Regions from separate parts of the Halioglobus sp. Uisw_031 genome, predicted to be linked through region 2. Evidence: riboswitches for the same ligand, from Rfam matches in the RefSeq annotation. Region 2 holds a riboswitch; the other holds the start of a gene.

Region 1 (6,147 bases), 390 kb from region 2:
TTGATGCCTAGATGGCGGGCTTCTGACTCGCCCAACAACAGCGCGTTCAGCGCCCCCGCGTAGCGCGGTAGTGCCACTAACAATGCGCCACCCACTACCGAGGCCAGTATCAAACGAGGGTAGTTCGCTCCGTCCAGTCCTCCCATCTTCCACAGGCTAATCCGCCTTAGCATGTTGTTGTCGGCAAAAAATTCCAGCAGGCTGCCAATCGATCCAGACAGGGCGGTGATCGCGATACCCGCCAATAACATAGTCGCCACTGACGTCCCGTTGGCTGATGTTGCTAATCGGTAGACGAAGAGCACGGCAATCACGCCTCCCACAAAGGCCCCAGCCGATACGAGTGACAGTCCAATATACCCTTGCAGCAGGCTACCTCCGGTAACGATGATCAGGGCGGCGCCCAGTGAGGCGCCGGCCGTTACGCCAATCAGCGAGGGGTCTGCGAGTGGATTACGAAATAGCCCTTGCATAGCGGCGCCGCTGATGGCCAGCGTGGCACCCATAACCGCTGCGAGCAGGACCCGGGGCAAGCGTATCTGCCCCACAATGAGGGCGTTCTGGTTGGCGGCTTCTCCCAATACTGTATCGAAGAGACCTTGGCCGACATCTAGGAAGGAAAGACTGACTGCGCCACTTGCCAATGCCAATGCCATAGCGCAGGGTAATATGGCCGCAAGAATAGCGATCAGTAATCGCGCGCGTTGTTGCCTCTGTGAGTAAAGGCTAGCGCTAATAATCAACGCCTTTGCGGGCCATAATGCCCGCCTTAAACGCGTGCTTTACTTCTCGGACTTCAGACACGGTATCCATGGCTGCCTGCAAGGCTGAGCCGCCCCCGCGTCCGGTGACGACCACGCTTTGCGTGAACGGACGTTCGTTAATCGCGTGGATGATTTCGTCTGCAGGGAGGTAATCGTAGGCGATCATGTAGGTGAGCTCATCCAGTATAACAAGATCGTAGCGGCTATCAGCTAGCATCTCTTTGGCCACTGCCCAAGTGCGAATCGCCGCGATAATGTCGCCACTACGGTCCTGCGTGTCCCAAGTGAACCCCGTACCCATTTGATAGAAGCTCACCTGCGGACACTGCTCCTTCAGGTAGATTTCCTCGCCTGACAGTTGCACGCCCTTGATGAACTGCACAACGCCCACGGTGTAGCCATAACCGAGGGCTCGCATTACCATGCCAAACGCGGAGCTCGACTTACCTTTGCCATCGCCAGTAAGAAGGACGGCTACACCTCGCTCTGTGTCAGCGGCGTCGATGCTAGCATCGATACTGGCCTTTTGTTTTTCCATGGCCGCTTTGTGCTTTGCGTTCTTGCGTTCGTCACTCATGACAGATCCTTTAGAAAGAATATCTTAGGCCGGCGTAGCCGGCGACCTTGCTGGTATTATAGGTCGGAACCTCTTGATAGTCTTCATCCAGGAGATTTTCGATGCGGCCATAAATCTCCAGTGTCTCGATTAACTGGAAGCTGGCAGTCAAATCGACGACTTCATAGTTATCGAGGTCTTCACCATCGATACCTTTCGCGTCGCGTGCCATGCGGACAAAAAGTCCCAACGCCAGCCTATCGTCTACTCCCTGCCACGTCAGGCCCAAATTGCCTAGCTGCTTGGGACGAAATATCCGGTTGAGGTTATCGTTGCTTTCGGTGTCGTTAAACGTGTAGTTGCTAACGATTGACAGAGTATCCCAAAGGGTTGCTTGAGCGACAAGTTCTACGCCGGTTGACTTTGAGTCACCATTGCTTTGCAGATAACCAGAGAAGTCGATGGGGTCGAAATAAATCTCATCGCTAATAGTCTGGTCAAAATAGACTGCTTCTAGGTAGATGCCTGTCTCAGTTGACCAAGATAATCCCACATCGAAGCCCTTGCTCTTCTCTTCGGCAAGTTCAGTGCCCTGGGCCGGTGGAGAGGCAAAATCGCCAGTATTGTATGCAATTTCATATAAGCTGGGGGCGCGAAAGCCAGTGCCATAGGTCCCTTTAAGTTTTAGCTCACCTTTGGATAAAGGAATAAGATAAGCGCCGCTCACGCGATAAGAGGTGTGGGTGCCGAAATCTTCATTATCGTCGTAGCGCACACCAGTCGTCACATAGAGACTGTCATTGAATCCGCCCTGGTACTCTAAATAGTACCCTTCTTGATTACGGCTGGTGTCAGTGGTGCCGTCGTCCATGGATTCAGATTCTAAGTCAACACCGTAGACGAGCCTCAGCGCATCCCCGCCCGTAAAAGTGCCAAGATAGCCGCCACGTTCTAGGCCACCCTTGGGCTTGAAGAACGAAATACCATCCGCATAAAAATCTCGCTCCGTATCACTGTTGCTATAGAACAACTCGTGATTAAAACGGCCGACCACGTAGTCACCCTGAACCCGCCATGCCTGTTGTTCATAAGTATCCTTGCACAGGTCGGTGCGTTCAAAAGTGACTGTGTCGAAGCAATTATCGTAGTCATTTTTTGAGTCGACATCGTACAGTGATAGCCCGATACGCAAGTTATCACTGGCGTTCCAGCCAAAACGCCCGTTCATCGTAGTATTTTTGTAACCGTCGCGGTCGCTCAGTTGAGTGTCATCAGAGCGCGCGTTAAAACCATCCGTTTGGAAGTCTGCAGCGGATAGAGTGAAATCCACATCGTCATTCCCCCCGCCAATATTGCCGGCGAATTGCTGCGTCCCATAGCGCCCGCCTTCTGCACTGAGTTCACCGCCGAAGCCTTCGCTGGGTGCGATCGTTGAAACATTGACCACACCGCCGGCGTCGGCGCCATACATTAAACCTTGCGGCCCTCGCAGGATTTCCACTCGCTGCACGCCAGAACTCAGTAATTGCTCTACACGTGGCCCTGTCTGCGGAGATGAGGTGTCAGAGATGTCGATGCCATCAAGCAGTATTAGAGTGCGAAAGCCCTCTTCTCCGCGAATCCTCATGGAGCTGGCCCCACCTGGGCCGCCTGCATTACTGACGGCTACACCCGTCTGGGTGCGCAGTATCTCGTAAAGCGAGTTAAATCCCATTTGGGAAATTTCGTCTTGGGTGATGACGGATATCGAGGTGCCGACTTCGCGTAGAGGCATCTCGACACGCGAAGAGGTGATGACCATTTCTTCTAGCTTGTCTTGAGGCGGAGAGCTTTGCGCAGTGGCTAAGAAAGAGGTGCAACCCGCAGCGGCGGCAATAAAAAGCGATAACTTATTCAAAGGTAACCCTCGGGTGACGTAATATAATTAACGATCAAACGAGGGAAATCGGAAACACAATGCAAGCATTGAGCAACCAAGTACAAAGCCCTCCGCTTCATCGTTGCGCGTTGCGCGTTGCTAGGCAGGTATCGGGCTGACAGTCGATGACTGTCTACCGTTGCGGGGGCAGCGGTGGACTCGGCAATAGCCGTCCCACACTTCCCATTTAACCCACCCAGCGAAGAAGAAATCGCGGTGAGCACCTAACAATTGCGCCGACTGTAGAGTGAAGAACACGCCGTGTCAATGCCGGTGGAACCTAATTGCATCCCATTCTAATGACATCTATCGGGTGGATTTGGTCCTTAAAAAGCTTGTTAGTGCCAAAGTCGCTGGCTTTGCGTAAACTGAGCGGCCACCCCGAAAAATAGTATCAGCGCATGACAATTACTCCTGACATAGTGAATCAGGTCGCCGTTCTGCTCGGCAGGGCACCTCGTGGGCTGGAAGATGTCGCCGTGACAGGACCGGCTGGAGAGCCTGTGGTTATTCGAGTTGCGTCCCTTGTTGAGGATAAGCCATTTCCAACATTATTTTGGCTGGTAGATCCTGCGTTATGTTATCGCATCGACCAATTGGAGGCTGGGGGATTAATCAAACAATTTCAACAACGTGTTGATCTGAACGCTAACCTGCAACGCAGCATGCGTGATGATCATGAGGCGTATATTGCACTGCGTGACTCGTACCTGCGTCCGGACATTCGGCAGCGGTTGGAAGCGCTTGGTTTTAGTGAGGCACTTGTGAATAAGGGTGTAGGAGGAATCGGAGACTTTACGCGTATACGCTGTTTGCATACGTGGTACGGGGCCCATTTAGTTGAGCCCAATACAGTCGGCTGCATGCTCGACGACTTGTGGCGCCTGCAAGCGAAATCGCTGCTCGCAGAGGTGCCGGTGATTGCGAGTTGACCTGCAGTATCCGTGCGCGCTAAAAAAGAAGGCGCCTAGCGGGTATAGTCGCAAGACGTTCCGTTAAGGTTATCTGTTCGCAGCAGTTGTTTGCAGTGATTGGGCGTGTTGTCAGCAGGCATCATTTGAGCCTTTACAGCTTAGATGTTGTACCAGATCGCGCTTATTCTGTTGTGTGGCTGTGCTATATTACCCCCCCCCATAGAGCGTGGGGTTTATCAAGCAATGACAACAAAATGGAATAACGCATGACGGCCACAACCGACGACCTTCGCATCCAGCACATCACTGAACTGATATCTCCGGAACAACTGGTGAAGGATATCGGCGTGAGCGAGCACGGGGGGCTGACAGTCGCTCAGGCCCGCCAAACGATTCATCGTATTCTTAACGATGAAGATGATCGACTGCTGGTGATTGTTGGTCCCTGTTCAATACATGACCCCGAAGCCGCCTTGGAATATGCCGCGTTGCTGCGCCGCGCCGCCGAGGAGTTGACCGAAGACTTATTTATTGTCATGCGAGTCTATTTTGAGAAGCCCCGTACCACCGTGGGATGGAAGGGACTGATTAATGATCCTGATCTGAATAACAGTTTCGACATTAATAAGGGTTTGCATCTAGCCCGGAAGTTGCTGTCGGACTTGGCAGATATGGGTTTGCCGTCTGGCACTGAATATCTTGATTTAATCAGCCCGCAGTACTCTGCGGATCTCGTGTCTTGGGGCGCTATCGGTGCGCGCACCACCGAAAGTCAAACGCATCGCGAACTGACGTCTGGCTTATCCTGCCCTGTGGGTTTTAAAAATGCCACAGATGGGGACATTCAGGTGGCAGTAGATGCCATACGGTCCGCGTCTCAGCCGCATCATTTTTTATCGGTCACCAAGCAGGGTCATTCTGCAATATTTGAAACCACGGGGAATGAGGACTGTCATATTATTCTGCGCGGAGGCAAGCATCCCAATTACGATATGTTTTCGGTGCAAGATGCAGAGGCGATGCTGACCAAAGCGGGCCTACCTGCGCTGATTATGATTGACGCCAGTCATGCGAACAGCCGTAAGATCCCTGCGCGTCAAATCGATGTCACCCGGGATATTGCCACCCAGGTGGGTCGCGGTAATCGGAGTATTTTTGGGCTAATGCTAGAGAGTAATCTGGTGGAAGGCCGTCAAGATGTGGTCGAGGGTGAGCCATTGACGTTTGGACAAAGTATTACTGATCCCTGCATGAGCTGGGATGACACCCTGCCACTGTTGCAGGAGCTGGCCGCAGCTGTCCGTCTGCGCCGTTCTGTCGATAAAATTGTAAAAAACTAAGCGAGGTAAAGCGCATGCATTTAGGATTCAGTTCAATGAACACGGCGGACGACCCCGCTCCTCATATATTGGCAAAAACCTTGGAAGAGGCTGGGTTCGAGTCGTTGTGGTATGGCGAACACAGCCACATTCCCGTTTCTCGGTTGACGCCGTATCCACCCGGCGGTGAAATGCCTGACCCTTATAAAAACATGATGGACCCTTACGTCTCACTGATGGCCGCGGCCTCAGCCACCACCCGTCTTAAGTTGGGTACCGGCATCGCGCTGCTGATGGAGAGAGAGCTGTTTTCCCAGACAAAAACGATTGCCACGCTGGACAGGTTGTCTAATGGCCGAATGATTATCGGGTGCGGTGTGGGCTGGAATAAAGAGGAGTTTGAGAATACAACCAGCTTGCCGTTCGGTCGTCGCTATCTTGGATTAAAGGAAACGGTGCTCGCGCAGCGCGCATTGCTGACCGATGCGGAGCCTGAGTTTCACGGCAAGTTGATCAACTTTGATCCGGTGTGGTTTGACCCCAAGGCAACACGTCCAGGCGGGCCACCGGTTATTTTTGGCGCAATGGGCCCACTGGGAATAAAGCATGCGGCCGAGTGGGCGGATGGCTGGATGCCAGTAGATGTGGCGATGCAGGATATTGAGCAGGATATTAA
Region 2 (6,147 bases):
TTCCCATTAAGGCAAAGGCTTGGGCAATGTCGTCGCCACCTGTGCGCATAGTGGCCGTACCCCAAACAGATATACCTAGCTGCTTTGGATAGTCACCATGCTCTTGGAGGTGTCTTTCAATTAACGCCTGAGCCGATTTTTTTCCCAGCGCCCATGCTGCAGGAGAAGGAATTGAACGGTTATCTACCGAGAAAAAATTACGCCCCGTGGGCAATGTATCCAAGCGTCCACGCGTTGGCGCGCCACTTGGCCCCGGCTCGACAAACTGTCCGTTTAGACCACCGATCAGCGCTGATATCTCTTGCACCACACTGGTTTTTAGCGCTTGATACAATACCTGTTTGGCGTAGTGGAGTTGCACGCTGGTTTGCGGATAAGCGTGGATAAAGTCTTTATCAATTACTCGCTCACCTATCACATAGACACTTATCAACTGCATGGCTAGCAGTTCAAGTCGCTCGCGAGTATCGCCGCTAGTGCGCCAATCACTATTATCAACGGCTAATAATTGCGGTGGTTTCGCCCCATTCCAGACTGACACTTGATCAACAAATGGGTCAAATAACTCATCCCCATCAAGCAAATTCAAATCAACAATAAGATTATGCAACAGCCCTTGATCTTTAGCTTCACGACCGCGGGGCAGACGAAGTAACGCCACAATGGTATCGCTAAGCTTGTCAGCGGCTGGTAAAAAACCTAACACATGTAAGCCGTGACGTATTTGGGCTTCTTTAATGTCGCACAAATAGGTATCTAGCTGTGCCAATACGCCGTCATCAGATTCATTTTTACACGACAACTCTTGCAACACATTAGTGTCTTTAACTTGCTGTATAATCTTTTCGCGCAACCATTTCTCGCGGCGAATATCTAGACCCATGGCTTGATAATATTCATCCACTAAAGCCTCTAACTCAGCTAAATCGCCATAAACTTCGGCTCGAGTCATTGGCGGCATTAGGTGGTCGATAATAACGGCTTGTGCGCGCCGTTTGGCTTGCGCCCCTTCGCCTGGGTCATTGACAATAAACGGATAAAAGTGCGGTATTGGCCCCAAACTTATATCTGGCCAACAATTTTCCGATAAGGCAGTGCCCTTACCAGGCAACCATTCTAAATTGCCATGTTTGCCAACGTGTACCACGGCATCTACTTGATAAACATGACGTAACCAAAAGTAAAACGCCAAATAACTATGCGGCGGTATTAAGTCGGGATCATGATAGTTGGCCAACAAATCCATGTTAAAGCCGCGCGCCGGCTGAATACCAACAAAGGTTCCACCAAGGCGAATACCGGCCAGCATAATGCGCCCGCTACGACACTTAGGGTCAGCTTCTGGCGGCCCCCAGCGCTCTAATACCGCTTGTTGATTTTGCTCTGGCAACTGACTAAAACACTGTTGATATTGAGCTAAACTAATACTCTGCCAGCAGGGCAGCTGATGTAACGTGTTGGGGTTATTCGTCACCGCCCCTAACAACTCTTTAATCAATTCAGTGCCGCCAGTAGGAATAGACTCGACCGGATAATTATTGTCTGCCAGTGCCTGCAAAATATTAATTGTTGATGCTGGTGTGTCTAAACCGACACCGTTGCCAATACGCCCGTCCTTGGTTGGATAGTTAGCTAAAATTAGCGCCAGTCGTTTGTCTTTATTTGGCTTAATTGATAACTGGCAATAGCGCTGCCCCAACTCCGCAACAAAGTTGGCACGCTCTTGGTGTAAGACATAACGTACCACTGAAATTTCACAGCGCTGGCTATAATGCGAATCTGACTTAAAGCTGACGGCCCGAGTAACTATACGCCCATCCATTTCTGGCAACACTACTTGCATAGCAATGTCGCGGCTACGCAGACCTTGGCTATAGCTTTGCCAATCTTCTTTAGTACTACTAGACAGCACTAGCTGAAAAACGGGGATCTTTTTTATAAAGGGAGAATTAAAATCACTGGGTTGAGATGACAAATCAGGGCTAGCCACTGTATTGCTCGCAAAACCCGTAGTGTTAATAACCAGCTTAGCCCCCGCTTGATCTATTAAAGCATTCACCAAGGTTAACGACTCAGGATCCTTAAGTGAGCTAATGGCTATCGGCAATGGCTGCAGGCCATGTGCCTCTAGCGTACTGATTAAGTTATCGAACATAGCGGTGTTAGCACTTTGTAAATGGCTGCGATAAAATAGCACCACACAAACCTGATGACTTAACTCGCCCCAACGCTGATGCCAATCGGCATAGCTAGCTTGGGAATGTTTAAGCTTTGATGCCGGCATATACATCATACAATTAGGCAAGCGCTCGGGTTCATGCCATTGATAGCTTTGACCATCGATATATTGATTAGCCAAAAAATAAAACAGTTGCTGATTATTGACGGTGCCGCCTTCACGTAAGAATTGCCAAACCCGCTGACTATCTTCGGCCTCAATAGTCGATGCAGAAAACAACTGCTGGTCTGGACTGTTATCGCCAGGAACCAAGATTAAGGTTCTGTTATCGCACGCCCTTGCCCATGCTTGCAACCGATCGAATCCATATTGCCAATAACTAGCGCCACCCAAAAAAGACACTACAACAACTTTAGCCTGATCTAAAACCTTGTCTTGATATAAGTCAAAGGCTGCTGGTTTTAATAACTGCAACCAATTGGCTAAGCGAATAGAGGGATAAGTTTCTGATAATGATTCAGCGCTATTGGCCAGCGCGGCTAATGAGCTGTCAGCGGCTGATAATATAACGATATCGGCAGCTGATTGCCCAAGGTCAATAATGCCAACATCGTCGGTGAATCCACCAGGTTGGGCAGCCAGTAAGTGCATTAGGCGCTAACGACTTCGGCCTTTAATAACTCGGCTTTAATATCTGCTTCGACGATACCTTTACCGATAAAGACCAAGCTAGTGGCGCGAGCTTCATCGCCAGCCCACAGGCGGTCAAAATGCACATCCAGTCGCTGGCCTACCGCTTGAAGTACTTGGCGCATCGGCTTGCCAGGTAGTGCTGCAAAGCCTTTAGCTCGGTAGATATTTTGGGTAGTAATGAGTTTGGTTAACATTTGTTGAATTTTATCTTCGTCTACTTCACCCAAGGTAATGACGAATGAATCAAAATGATCGTGGGCATGGGCATGATGCTCGCCATGGGCATGGTGATGATCATGATGATTATGCACATGATTTATTTTGTCTTCGGTGGCTGCTTCAATACCCATTAATAAATCTAAGCGCACCTCACCATTGCTAATGTAGCTTGTTTTTACCGAATCTGACACTTTACCCTCAACGACAGCTTTTACTAAATCGCGCGCACTGTCATCGAGTAAGTCATTTTTACTGACGACAACAATGTCGGCGGCGCTTAACTGGTCTTCTAGCAACTCTTTTAAACTAGGATCATGGTTTAGGCTTTCGTCGGCCAGACGCTGGGCTTGCACTAGCGCTTCATCATTAGCAAAACGCCCCGCCGCAACCGCTGGCCCATCGATTACAGTAATAACCGCGTCAACCGTAAAGTGTTGTTTTATTTCTGGCCAATTGAATGCTTGCACCAATGGTTTTGGCAAAGCCAAACCCGATGTTTCAATGAGAATATGATCGATATCATCACGGCGCTCTACTAACTGCTGCATTACCGGTAAAAACTCTTCTTCTACTGTGCAGCAAATGCAGCCGTTGGCTAATTCATAAATGCCGTTTTCGCCTTGCGCCAATGACGCACCTTCATCTTCGCAGTCAAGTGGGCAGCTACGGAGTAAGTCTGCATCAATATCTAATGCGCCAAATTCATTCACAATTACGGCAATACGTTTGCCAGCGGCCTGCTTTAATACATTAGATAACAAGGTTGTTTTACCACTTCCCAAAAAACCGGTAACTATTGTGGCTGGTATTTTATTCAACTGCATTTTTAAAACCTCTCAATGCGCAACAACTTAAACCGCTACTGCTAATAAATAGTTTGCTAAAATTTATAGGTAATTCTAACCCGCGCAGTCCGCGGAATTATCGAAAGAAAGTAAGAGTCTTCAATCGACAGCAGAACTGCAGCTAAGGATGATTTCAGTAATATAGATTTTTCATCGATACGCCTGCTATCAGGTTAATCCTGCAAAAATAATTGGCGTCGGGATAGTATGGAAGAAATCGTAAAGAATTTCTTCTGATGCAGTCCCCGACATCAGGTATAAACGATAAAGGCAGGTCTACTGGCTCACAGCTCAAATATTGCTATTACCTTCCCAGGGGAAACCCCAGTGGTATTAATAGCGACTTACTGCATACAGTTGCGGGGACAGCTACTTTTTGCATCCAAATCAAACTGGAGCAAGGCATTCCCTATTAATCCGTACGGAACCTAAAATCGTAATAACATAATACCTTACCGATAAAAATATTTCTATAAAATAGCGCTTAATAGTTTTTTTTGTTGCCGTTAGTTGCCATAATCGCCCCGACTTACAAAAAAGGTTTCGAATGAAAACATCAACGTTTAGGGCTCTTTATTTAAGCGGTCTATTTGGCTTACTAATAACGGCCTGCAGCGATGAGCCGCTTCATAAAGCAGCGCCGGCTCCCGTGACTCATGATCATAATAAGCACCAGCATGGTGACACGGATTTATTGAGCATTAACCCCGAGACTGAAAAACCAGAGATACTATTATCGGTAGTAGCAGACTCAGTGGCAGGATGGAATATTCACATAGCGGTTAGTCACTTTAGCTTTGAACCTGAAAACGTTAATCAGGCGATCAGTTCATTGCCTGAAGGCCATGCGCATATATATGTCGACGGCTATAAAATAGCGCGAGTATACAGCCCATGGCACCACTTAAAGGCACTAACGCCTGGCCCACATACAATTCGTGTCGGTCTAAATGCCAATGATCATAGTAATCTAAGCTACAATGGTATTGTGCTAGAAGCGACATCGAATATTATTCAACACTAACAAGATAAGCAAATATGAATCTATTAGAATCTTTACCTAAAAACGCTGGCGTACTTATTTGTGGGCATGGCAGCCGTGCGAAAATTGCAGAAGAGGAATTCAGTTTACTAGCCAAAGGATTACGTGATCGCTACCCAGACTTAAACGTAGAATATGGTTTTTTGGAATATTCTTCGCCCAATATTCATATGGCTTTGGACAAATTATTAGCTCAAGGCGTTGAGAAAATTTATGCAGTGCCAGGCATGCTATTTGCTGCTACCCATGCTCAAAATGATATTCCATCGGTATTAATCACTTATCAAGAAAAACATCCAGGGTTAGAGATAGAGTATGGTCAAGAGCTAGGTTTACACCATGAAATGATTCAGGCCTTTCAGGCACGTATATTAGAATCTATGGGCTTAGACCATGTTCATGACGGCGATTTGTATGACACTATGCTAGTAGTGGTTGGCCGCGGAACTTCAGTCAGTGAAGCCAATGCGGAAGCTGCAAAGCTAACCCGAATAGTCTGCGAAAACTTAGGCTTTGGCTGGTCTGAAACGGTTTATTCTGGCGTCACTTACCCATCAGTCGGTCGCGGTTTAGAAATGGCGATTAAGCTAGGTTATAAAAAAATTGTTGTCGCTCCATACTTCTTATTTGGTGGCAAGCTCATTGGCAGAATCCACGCTTATGTCGATAAAGTGGCGGCAGAAAACCCCGACATAACCTTTATGAAAGCCAATTATTTACGTGATCAAATTCACGTCATCAACACCTTTGTGCAACGGATCGAAGAAACTATTATCGAACCTGAACCGGCTATGGGTTTAATGCAAAGCTTTAAACAGCGCCTAGCCAAAGGGCAAGTTGATGTCCATCACCATCATGCCGAATTTCAACCAGAGGGACGTGCACATTCGCATGCTAGCGCCAATGATACTAGTCACTCTCATAGCCACTCTCATAGTCACGGGCATTCACATGCCCGTTATAAGCACATAGCCCACCCCAACGGACCGCGCACTATGATTAACGAAAACATGTGTTGTTGTTTTATGGGGCAATTTCCTCAACATATTATTGATGAAGAAAAAGCCAGTAAACCCGAGTTGGCAGGAACTCCTAGCTGTAAACGCTAGGACTTACCCGTTGGATGAGCTAAAGCCGTATCGACACTTCTAGCTTTAGTGCCTTTAACC

The links. Region 2 has a riboswitch for cobalamin ahead of cobW (cobalamin biosynthesis protein CobW). Riboswitches for the same ligand answer to the same signal wherever they lie in the genome.
Region 1: it holds a riboswitch for cobalamin, as region 2 does, so the genes downstream of both, ABXT62_RS10985 (TonB-dependent receptor plug domain-containing protein) here and cobW (cobalamin biosynthesis protein CobW) in region 2, are expected to answer to the same signal.

What each region holds. Positions count from the first base shown of each region.
Region 1 covers NZ_CP159826.1:2,422,806-2,428,952, reverse strand. Annotated here, with positions in the region: gene ABXT62_RS10995 (FecCD family ABC transporter permease) at 1-740, opposite strand, end outside; gene cobO (cob(I)yrinic acid a,c-diamide adenosyltransferase) at 733-1,341, opposite strand; gene ABXT62_RS10985 (TonB-dependent receptor plug domain-containing protein) at 1,352-3,217, opposite strand; cobalamin riboswitch at 3,323-3,469, opposite strand; gene ABXT62_RS10980 (DUF501 domain-containing protein) at 3,640-4,170, shown strand; gene ABXT62_RS10975 (3-deoxy-7-phosphoheptulonate synthase) at 4,419-5,492, shown strand; gene ABXT62_RS10970 (TIGR03619 family F420-dependent LLM class oxidoreductase) at 5,528-6,147, shown strand, end outside.
Region 2 covers NZ_CP159826.1:2,816,021-2,822,167, forward strand. Annotated here, with positions in the region: gene cobN (cobaltochelatase subunit CobN) at 1-2,830, opposite strand, end outside; gene cobW (cobalamin biosynthesis protein CobW) at 2,830-3,915, opposite strand; cobalamin riboswitch at 4,188-4,383, opposite strand; gene ABXT62_RS12785 (hypothetical protein) at 4,484-4,960, shown strand; gene ABXT62_RS12790 (sirohydrochlorin chelatase) at 4,975-6,087, shown strand; gene cobM (precorrin-4 C(11)-methyltransferase) at 6,084-6,147, opposite strand, start outside.